DNA from 3 places in the Cellulosimicrobium sp. MI9406 genome. Region 1 is predicted to be linked to each of the others. Evidence: predicted binding sites of a transcription regulator. Region 1 holds the regulator's gene; each other region holds the start of a gene.
What was found. The regulator LexA, encoded in region 1, represses DNA repair genes until DNA is damaged. The targets are predictions, from matches to a motif close to TCGAACANNTGTTCGA.
Positions count from the first base shown of each region.

Region 2: the regulator LexA is predicted to act here: its motif matches at 2,073-2,088, upstream of ruvA (Holliday junction branch migration protein RuvA).
Region 3: the regulator LexA is predicted to act here: its motif matches at 1,000-1,015, upstream of MT994_RS04265 (YbaK/EbsC family protein).

Region 1 is NZ_JALIZI010000007.1:89,753-93,021, forward strand. Features, by position in the region: gene nrdR (transcriptional regulator NrdR) at 1-178, opposite strand, end outside; gene MT994_RS14075 (LysM peptidoglycan-binding domain-containing protein) at 547-921, opposite strand; gene lexA (transcriptional repressor LexA) at 1,259-1,993, shown strand; gene MT994_RS14085 (L-lactate dehydrogenase) at 2,108-3,115, opposite strand; gene MT994_RS14090 (ATP-dependent DNA helicase) at 3,145-3,269, opposite strand, start outside.
Region 2 is NZ_JALIZI010000006.1:137,943-141,211, forward strand. Features, by position in the region: gene pdxT (pyridoxal 5'-phosphate synthase glutaminase subunit PdxT) at 1-435, shown strand, start outside; gene MT994_RS12660 (YebC/PmpR family DNA-binding transcriptional regulator) at 442-1,203, shown strand; gene ruvC (crossover junction endodeoxyribonuclease RuvC) at 1,411-1,980, shown strand; gene ruvA (Holliday junction branch migration protein RuvA) at 2,180-2,815, shown strand; gene ruvB (Holliday junction branch migration DNA helicase RuvB) at 2,818-3,269, shown strand, end outside.
Region 3 is NZ_JALIZI010000002.1:276,098-279,366, forward strand. Features, by position in the region: gene MT994_RS04260 (hypothetical protein) at 1-919, opposite strand, end outside; gene MT994_RS04265 (YbaK/EbsC family protein) at 1,299-1,880, shown strand; gene MT994_RS04270 (AAA family ATPase) at 1,962-3,269, opposite strand, start outside.

The DNA.
Region 1 (3,269 bases):
GCGAGAAGGGCTCGGTCACCCCGGACCGCTTGACCACGGACAGGCTGGCGGTCTCGATCGTGGTGAAGCGGCGGTTGCACTCCGGGCACTGGCGTCGCCGGCGGATGGAGGCACCGTCGTCGGACGTGCGGGAGTCGACGACGCGGGAGTCCGCGTGACGGCAGAACGGGCAGTGCATGGCGGGCTCCTCCGCGGGTCGCGCCGACAGGTCGGCGCGACGAACGTATGTCGTCGCGGGCGCGCGGTGCAACACGCCGACGACGCGCCCGGCCCCAGGCAGCAGAACGGGGGCGGTCGAAGTCGACCGCCCCCGTCGGGACGCCCCCGTCCCCATCTCGCGCGCGACTCGCCTCGCGCGCGGCGACGTGCACAGGAGTCGCGGTGGTCCGCACACTCCTCGCCTCGTCCGCCCAGCCCCCCAGCCGGCGCGTGAGGTGACACTAACTTAGGCGGACCTAAGGCGCCGGCGCAACCCTCGGCCGCAACCTGTCGCGCGTCGGCGCCGTGTGCTGCGTCACAGGACCAGGAGTGCGCTCGCGCGCGGCGTCACCGTTCGGCGACCGGGAGCAGGATGGTCTGGCCGGCCTGCACGCCGGACGACGACAGGCCGTTCAGCTCCACGAGCCCGCTGACCACCTCACGAAGGTCCTCCCCCGGGGTCGCGACGCCCTGGGCGAGCTCCCACAGCGTCTCCCCCGCGCTCACGACGTGGACGCGGACCTCGACCGGCTCCCCGGGCCCGCTCGCGACGGCCAGCCCGACCCGCGCCGCGAGGACGAGCACGACGGCCACGAGGAGCACGAGGACCGCACGGCCGCGTCGCGTGAGCCGCAGCGGCGCCTCCGGGCGCGCACCTCGCTCCGCTGCGCCGCCCCGCCCGAGCGCGGCCGGCGCTGCCGTCGCCATCGCCACCGTGTCCATGTCCCCTCCGTCCCGGCCCGCGAGCCCGATCGCCTTCCCCGGTCGATCGGACCCGCGCGCCCGTCTCATCTCCGCGCCGACCCGTTGCGGTCGAACACCTGTACGTAGAACATCTGTACGAAGGTCTATCACGAACGACCCACAGAGTCGAGACATGCTCGAACAGGTGTTTGATTCGTGTCGCATCCTCCCCTAGCCTGGGGTCAGGTCGGTTCGCCGGACATGTCCGCTCGGACCCGGAGGAGCGACCGAGGTCCCGGGGCGCACGCCCCCGGGGAGGGGAGGCCGCAGGCCCGGCTGGCGCCGGCGGCACGCGACGGACGAGGGCGGAGCGACCATGGCGGGACGAGGCACGGACAGGGCACGGGGGCTCGCCGAGGTGCGCGAGCTGCCGGACGGGTCGGCAGGGGGTGACGGGCTCACCCCGCGCCAGCGGCTCGTGCTCGAGACCATCCGCGCGTGCGTCGAGCAGCGCGGCTACCCGCCGAGCATGCGCGAGATCGGCGAGGCCGTCGGGCTCACGAGCCCGTCCTCCGTCAAGCACCAGCTCACCACGCTGGAGCGCAAGGGGTTCCTGCGGCGCGACCCGAACCGTCCGCGCGCCATCGAGGTGGTCCAGCCCGACGACGCCCGCCGTGCCACCCCGCTCGCGCCGGCAGGAACGGCCCCCGAGCCCGCGTACGACGAGGCCCACCCCGCGCCGTCGTACGTCCCCGTCGTCGGCCGCATCGCCGCCGGTGGCCCCATCCTCGCGGAGCAGGTCGTGGAGGACGTCTTCCCGCTGCCGCGCCAGCTCGTCGGCGAGGGAGAGCTCTTCCTCCTGCGCGTGCAGGGCGACTCGATGATCGACGCCGCGATCTGCGACGGCGACTGGGTCGTCGTGCGGCGCCAGCCGGTCGCGGAGAACGGCGAGATCGTGGCCGCCATGATCGACGGCGAGGCCACCGTGAAGAGCCTGCGGCGCGCCGACGGCCACGTGTGGCTCATGCCGCACAACGCCGCGTACGACCCGATCCCCGGCGACGATGCCCAGGTGCTGGGGCGCGTCGTCTCCGTCCTGCGCAGCCTCTGAACGGTCCCCGAGCGTCTCCGGGCGCCCCTGCGGGCAGGCTCGGGACAGCACGAGAGCCGGGCGGTCCCTCGACCGCCCGGCTCTCGTCGTGCCGGGCCCGACGGGCCCGTGGGCTCAGAGCCCGAAGCGTCGCGCGACCGCGCGCAGCGACTCCGCGGACGAGCGCAGGCCCGCGAGCTCGTCGTCCGCCAGCGGGACCTCGACACGCTCCGTCGCGCCCCGGCGGTCGACGAGCGTCGGGAGCGACAGGCACACGTCCTCGAGCCCGTAGATGCCGTCGAGGAGCGTCGACACGGGCAGCACCCGGTGCTCGTCGGCGAGCACCGCCTCGATGATCCGGGTGCCCGCGAGCCCGACCGCGTAGTTGGTCGCGCCCTTGCCCTCGATGATCCGGTAGGCCGACTGCACGACCTCGCGCGCGATCTCGTCGCGCACGTCGCCCGTGAGCGGTCCCCGACCGCCGATGCCCTGCCACTCGAGCAGCGGCGCGCCGCCGATCGTCGCGGAGCTCCAGAGCGGGATCTCGCTGTCGCCGTGCTCCCCCGCGATGTACGCGTGCACGTTCTGCACCGCGACGCCGCAGTGCTGCGCCACGAGGAACCGCAGCCGCGAGGAGTCGAGCACGGTGCCGCTGCCGAAGAGCTGCGTCGGGGGCAGCCCCGAGAATTTGAGCGCCGCGTACGTGACGATGTCGACGGGGTTGGTCACCATGACGTAGACGGCGTCCGGGGCCACCTCCACGAGGCCCGGCAGGATCGTGCGCATGAGCCCGATCGTGCCCTCGGCGAGGTCGAGGCGCGTCTGGCCCGGCTTCTGCTTGGCGCCGGCCGTGATCACGACGACGTCGGCCCCCGCGCACACCGCGACGTCGTCGGACCCCTCGACGCGCGCCATGGGCATGAACTGGATGCCGTGCTGGAGGTCGAGGACCTCGGCCTCGACCTTCGCGCGGTTGACGTCGAGGAGCGCCACCGTGCGCGCCGCGCCCCGCATGAGCGCGGCGTAGGCCAGCGTCGAGCCGACGGCACCGGCGCCGACGATCGCGAGCTTCGTCGTCCGCGCTCCCCCTCCCGGACCGCCCGTGGTCGCGTCGCCGGTGCCCTGCGGTGACGTGCTCGTCATGTCGCCTCCGTGAAGTCGCTGGAAAGGGCTCAGCCTAGGGCGGCGAGGCGGCGGAGCGCAGCGGTGGCCACGTCGCGGTCGGTCGTCTGCCAGAACCCCGGCATGGACCGCGTGAGGAACGACCCGTAGCGCGCCGTCACGAGCCGCGGGTCCA
Region 2 (3,269 bases), on a different contig from region 1:
TACGGCTCGTGCGCCGGCATGATCCTGCTCGCCGACCGCATCCTGGGCGGCACCGCCGACCAGCGCACCATCGGCGGGCTCGACGTGACGGTCCGCCGCAACGCGTTCGGCCGCCAGGTCGACTCGTTCGAGACCGACCTCGCGTTCGCCGGCCTGGCGCCGGCGGACGACGGGCGCGACGACGCACCGAGACCGGGCCGGGACGGGGACGCGGTGCACGCCGTGTTCATCCGGGCGCCCTGGGTCGAGGAGGCCGGGCCCGGGGTCGAGGTGCTCGCCCGGATCCCCGAGCACGGCGCACCCGGCATCCCGGCGGCTGCCGCCGGTAGGATCGTCGCAGTCCAGCAGGGATCGCTGCTCGCCACCTCGTTCCACCCGGAGATCTCCGGGGACGCGCGCGTGCACGAGCTGTTCGTCAGAATCGCGAAGGGGTAGGAACGCATGTCAGGGCACTCCAAGTGGGCCACGACCAAGCACAAGAAGGCGGCCATCGACGCCAAGCGCGGCAAGCTCTTCGCGAAGCTCATCAAGAACATCGAGGTCGCGGCGCGCACGGGCGGCGGTGACCCCGCGGGCAACCCGACGCTGTTCGACGCCATCCAGAAGGCGAAGAAGTCGTCGGTCCCCAACGACAACATCGACCGCGCCGTCAAGCGCGGCTCGGGCACCGGCGCCGACGCCGTCGACTACCAGACGATCATGTACGAGGGCTACGGCCCCAACGGCATCGCCGTCCTGGTCGAGTGCCTCACCGACAACAAGAACCGTGCGGCCTCCGAGGTGCGCCTCGCGTTCAGCCGCAACGGCGGCAACCTCGCCGACCCGGGCTCCGTGTCCTACCTCTTCGCGCGCAAGGGCCTCGTCGTCGTGCCGAAGGCGGAGGGCGTGACCGAGGACGACGTCATGCTCGCCGCGCTCGAGGCGGGGGCCGAGGAGGTCACCGACTCCGGCGACGTCATCGAGGTGCTGTCCGAGGCGAGCGACCTCGTCGCCGTGCGCACCGCGATCCAGGAGGCGGGGATCGAGTACGACTCCGCCGACTCGATCTGGCACCCGTCGATGGAGGTCGAGGTCGACGCCGAGGGCGCGCGCAAGATCCTGCGCCTCATCGACGCGCTCGAGGACAGCGACGACGTGCAGAACGTCTACGCCAACTTCGACGCGTCGGACGAGGTCATGGCGGAGCTCGAGAACGACGACTGACCCGGTTCAGGTCGCGTCCGGATGGTCGGGTCGCGGCGTGGCCGGGAGGTCGGCGCGCGGTCTACCATCCGCGGCGCTCGTGCCTCGCGCCGCTCCCGCCAGGCCCGCCACGACCGCGCACCGACCTCCCGGCCCCACCGCTGGCTGGTCCGTCGCCGGACCGCGTGGCACGGCCGGTCCGTGCCGTTCACGTGAAAGGGTCGAGGGGTGCGCGTTCTCGGAGTGGACCCTGGGCTGACCCGGTGCGGTGTCGGGGTGGTGGACTCCGCGCGGGGGCGGCGGGCCGAGCTCGTCGCGGTCGGGGTGATCCGGACGGACCCGGAGCTGAGCGTGGACCTGCGGCTGCTGCGGATCGCGGAGCGGCTGGACGCGTGGTTCGACGAGCACGTGCCCGACGTCGTGGCGGTCGAGCGCGTGTTCGCGCAGCACAACGTCGGGACGGTCATGGGCACCGCGCAGGCCGCGGGCATCGCGATGGTCGGGGCGGCGAAGCGGGGCGTCCCCGTCGCGCTGCACACGCCGTCGGAGGTCAAGGCCGCGGTCACGGGGAGCGGACGCGCCGGCAAGGAGCAGGTGCAGCGCATGGTCGCGGGGATCCTCGGCCTCGCGGAGCCGCCGAAGCCCGCGGACGCGGCCGACGCGCTCGCGCTCGCGATCTGCCACCTCTGGCGCCCCGCGGGTGCCCTGCAGGGCGGCGAGCGGCACGAGCTCACGGCCGCGCAGCGCGCCTGGGCGGCCGCCGAGCACGCGGCGAAGGGACGGCGCGCGCCGCGCTAGCGGCGCCGGTTCCGCCGGTCGTGCCGGTGGGGGTGCCGGCGGTCCGTGTCGGTCGGTCGGCGGGTGGGCGGCCCTTGCTAGAGTGACCGCGGTCGTACGGGTGTTCGACGCGCCCCCTCGGCGCGCGGCCCGACGGCGGTCCTCGGGGCCGGCGGACCATCGGACCAGGTCGGTGCTGCCGGCCGGGAGAGGAGCCTGCGTGATCGCGTCCCTGAGCGGTGTCGTGGCGAGCGTCCAGCTCGACCGCGCCGTGCTCGAGGTCGGAGGAGTGGGCTACCTCGTCCACGCCACGCCCGCCACGCTCGCCGGCCTGCGCGTGGGGGAGACGGCGCGCCTCGCGACGAGCCTCGTCGTGCGCGAGGACTCGTTCACGCTCTACGGCTTCGCCGACGACGACGAGCGCGCCGTCTTCGAGACCGTCCAGACCGTGAGCGGCGTCGGACCGCGCCTCGCGCTCGCGATGCTCGCCGTGCACACGCCCGACGGCCTGCGTCGTGCGGTCGCGGGTGCCGACATCGCCGCGCTCGTGCGCGTCCCGGGCATCGGCAACAAGGGCGCGCAGCGGATCGCGCTCGAGCTCGGCGACAAGCTCGGCCCGCCCACGGGCGCCGACGCCCCCGAGGCGGGATCGACCGCCTCGGCGTCGGCGCCGCGTCCGGAGGACCGGCGCGACCAGGTGGTCGAGGCGCTCGTCGGGCTCGGCTGGAACCTCAAGGCCGCGGACGACGCGGTGTCCACCGTGCTCGCCGAGGCGGGCGTCGACGTCGTCGAGGCACCCGACGTGGCGGGCGCGCTGCGTGCCGCGCTGCGGGTGCTCGGCGGGCCGAGGAGCTGACGATGGCGACCTTCGACCAGGTGGGACTCGACGACCTCGGCGGGGACGGCACGTTCTCGTCCGAGCGCATCGTCGCGGCGGGCGCCGACGACCTGGAGCGTGCGGCCGAGGCAGCGCTCCGCCCGCGTCGGCTGGAGGAGTTCGTCGGCCAGGCCGTCGTGCGCGACCAGCTGTCGCTCGTGCTCCAGGCCGCGCTCGCGCGGGGGAGCGCGCCCGACCACGTGCTCCTGTCAGGTCCGCCCGGGCTCGGCAAGACGACGCTCGCCATGATCATCGCCGCGGAGCTCGGCACGTCGCTGCGCGTGACGTCGGGGCCCGCGATCCAGCACGCCGGCGACCTCGCGGCGGTGCTGTCCTCGCTGGAGGAGGGCGAGGTCCTGTTCATCGACGAGATCCACCGGCTCGCGCGACCGGCCGAGGAGCTCCTCTACATGGCGATGGAGGACTTCCGCGT
Region 3 (3,269 bases), on a different contig from region 1:
GGAGCTCGACCTCGAGCCGCGCGGGGCGCGCGGCTCCCCCGCGGCCCGCGCGCTCGACGACGAGGGTGCGACGGCGCAGCCAGCCCGCGCCGCGGTCCGCCCCGGACCAGCCGCCGCCCGTCACGGTGAGCGCGACGTGCGCGCCCGGCCACGTCCCCGCGGCGACGAGCAGCGCCCCGCGCTCGCGTGCCCGCGCGGCCAGGCGTCGTCGGTCGGGGTCGGTGAGGGCGGCGTCGGGCCCGACGACCACGACGTCCAGGCCGTCGACGAGCGCCGAGATCGCGAGCGCCGCGTCCGGGCCGGGCCGCGGGACGAGCACGACGCGGTCGAGGTCGGCGCCGGCGTCGGCGGCCGCGAGCAGCCCGACGGCGGGGAACCCGACGGCGGCGGTCCACGCCCCGGCCTGTGACGGCCGCGCGACGAGCGCGAGCAGGAGGCTCGTCGAGCCGCGCACCGCCAGCACGGTGCCGCGCTGGAGGGCGCCGAGCGGGAGGAGCGGCGCGAGCGCGTCGTGCACCGGCCACACCCGCTCGTCCGTGCCCGCGTCCCGGCTCGCGCCCGAGGTCCGGACGTGGCGGGTGCGGGCGCGTGCCGGAGGGTCGGGCGGTGCGGGGGCGGGCCGCACGACCGGCGAGGCGGCGGCGTCCGCGAGCGGGGCGACCTCGGTGAGGAGGGCGGTGCCGGCGCGCAGGAAGGTGTCGGCACGCGGGGCGGTCTCGGTGCGCGGGACGACGGCCGGTGCCGCCGGGGCGGTGAGCGGTTCCGGGGCCGGGGGGGCGACGACGGGACGGTGTCGGCGGACGCCCGTACGCTCCTCCGCACGGCGCAGGACGGCACGGGCGCGCTCGGCCTTGTCGACGGCCGCAGCCGTCGGGCCTGGTGCCCCCGCCCGTTCGGCGGGGTCGGCGAGAAGGGTCATCTCGCCTCCCGGGATGCTGCTCGGACGGGACGCGCACCGCGCGTCGACTGCTGGGGGCGTCGTTCTGCACCCGCCAGTGTTCGAACAAACGTTCGAACACTTCCAGTGAACGACCGCCGCTCCGAGGTGTCAACTCCGCAGGTCGGAGGCGCCTGCTTCGTCCGAGATGCCCACCCCAACCTTCGACCCCCACTGGAGACTTGCCCGAAACCCTCGACCTCTACCTGACCCTCCTCCCCCGCCGACCATGCAGCTGTCGCCCGTCCGGCGGGCGGCACGGGCTGCGACCGCATGCTCGGCGGGCTCGAGGGGCTCCGGGGGCGTGTTCGGCATCCGGCCTCTCCCGCGCGGCGGCCCGCCGGGGTGGCAGGCTGACGCCATGGACGCCCGCACGACCCTGCCCACGCTCGGCTCGCTCACCTGGGAGCCGGCGCTCGACCACCTCGACCTCGTCGCCCCCGTGACCGCCGACGCGCTGCGCCGGTGGGCCGACGCCGACCCGGACGTCGCGACGCTCGTCGCCGTGACGGAGATCGACCCCGACCTCGCCGACACCGCGACGCTCAACACCGCGTTCGACCTGCCCGTCGAGGCCTCGGCGAACTGCGTCGTCGTGGGCGGCACGCGGGCGGGCGACGAGCGCATCGCCGCCGCCGTCGTGCGGGCGCACACGCGCGCCGACGTCAACACGCGCGTCCGCAAGCTGCTCGACGTGCGCAAGGCGTCGTTCCTGCCGACCGACCGCGCGACGGCCGAGTCCGGGATGGAGTACGGCGGCATCACGCCCGTCGGGCTGCCCGAGGGGTGGCGCGTGCTCGTCGACTCCCGCGTCGTGACCGACGGCGCGCTCGCGCTGATCGGCAGCGGCGTGCGGCGCTCGAAGCTGCTGCTCCCCGGCGACCTGCTGGGCCGCCTGCCCGGCGTCGAGGTCGTCGAGGACCTGGCCGTCCCGGTCGCCTGACCCGTCCCACCCTGCCGAGCACGACCTGGCGGTCGCCACGGGCGGCCTGACGACCGCCAGGTCGTGCTCGACGCCCGGTGGTCAGCGATCCAGGACGACGAGCCGCTGCGTCGCGCGCGTCATCGCGACGTAGCGGTCGACCGCGCCCTCGATGCCGTCGCCGAACGCCTGCGGCTCGACGAGCACCACGAGGTCGAACTCGAGGCCCTTCGCCGTCTCGGGCGTGAGCCACCGCACCCGCGCGGACCCCTCGCCCTCGCCACCGGCGCAACCGACCCTGCCGTCCGACTCCTCGCCGGACGGCCCGGACGGCCCGGACTGCTCGGACGGCTCGGACGGCTCGGTGGCACCGATGACGCACGCCGTGCCGTCCCCGTGCTCGGCGAGCCACGCGCCGAGGACCGCGTCGAGGTCCGCGACCGCCCCGTGGGCCACGGGCACGCCCGTGCTGCGCACCGACGTCGGGACGTTCGCGTCCGGGATCGCGGCCCGGACGACGGGCTCCGCCTCGGCCATGATCTCCCGCGGCGTGCGGTAGTTGACGCTCAGCGACGCCTCCTCGACGCGGGCGAAGCCCACGCGCGCGAGCCGCTCGCGCCAGCCCTCGGGGAAGCCGTGGCGCGCCTGGGCCCGGTCCCCGACGACCGTGACGCTGCGCGACGGGCAGCGGCTGAGGACCATCTGCCACTCGGCGTCGGTGAGCTCCTGCGCCTCGTCGACGACGACGTGCGCGAAGGGCCCCGCGAGGCGGTCCGGCGTCGCGACGACGAGCGCGCCGTCGTCCACGAGCGCGTCGCGCAGGTCCTGGCCGCGGAGCATCTGCATGACCCCGAGCTCGCTGTCGTCGGTCGCCACGAGGTGGTCGACGACGTCGTCCATGCGCGCGCGCTCCGCCGCCACGGCGGCCTCGTTGCGGCGGCGTCGGCGCGACGCCTCCGGGTCGCCGAGCCGACGGCGCGCGGCGTCGAGCAGCGGGAGGTCCGCCGTCGTCCAGGCGTGCGCGTCCTCGCGCTGGAGCGCGCGCACCTGCTCGGGCGTGAGCGACGGCGCGCACAGGCGCAGGTAGGCGGGCACGGACCACAGGTCTGCCACGAGGTCCGTCGGCTCGACGAGCGGCCACGCGCGGTCGAACGCGGCGCCGAGCCCGCGGTGGCCGCGCAGGGCGCGGCGCACGTCGTCGGCCTCGACGTCGACGCCGTCCTCCGCGGCTCCCCCGCAGGCCTTGTCCACGAGGATCTCGACGAGCGCGGCCCAGACGTCGTCGCGCGCCTCGTTGTGCGGGGTGCCCGGGTCGACGGACTCGAACGCCTCGGCCCAGTCGGCCGGGGAGAGCCAGACGTCGGCCCACGGCGTCTCGACCTCCCTGCCCTCGGCGGGCGGGCGTTCGGA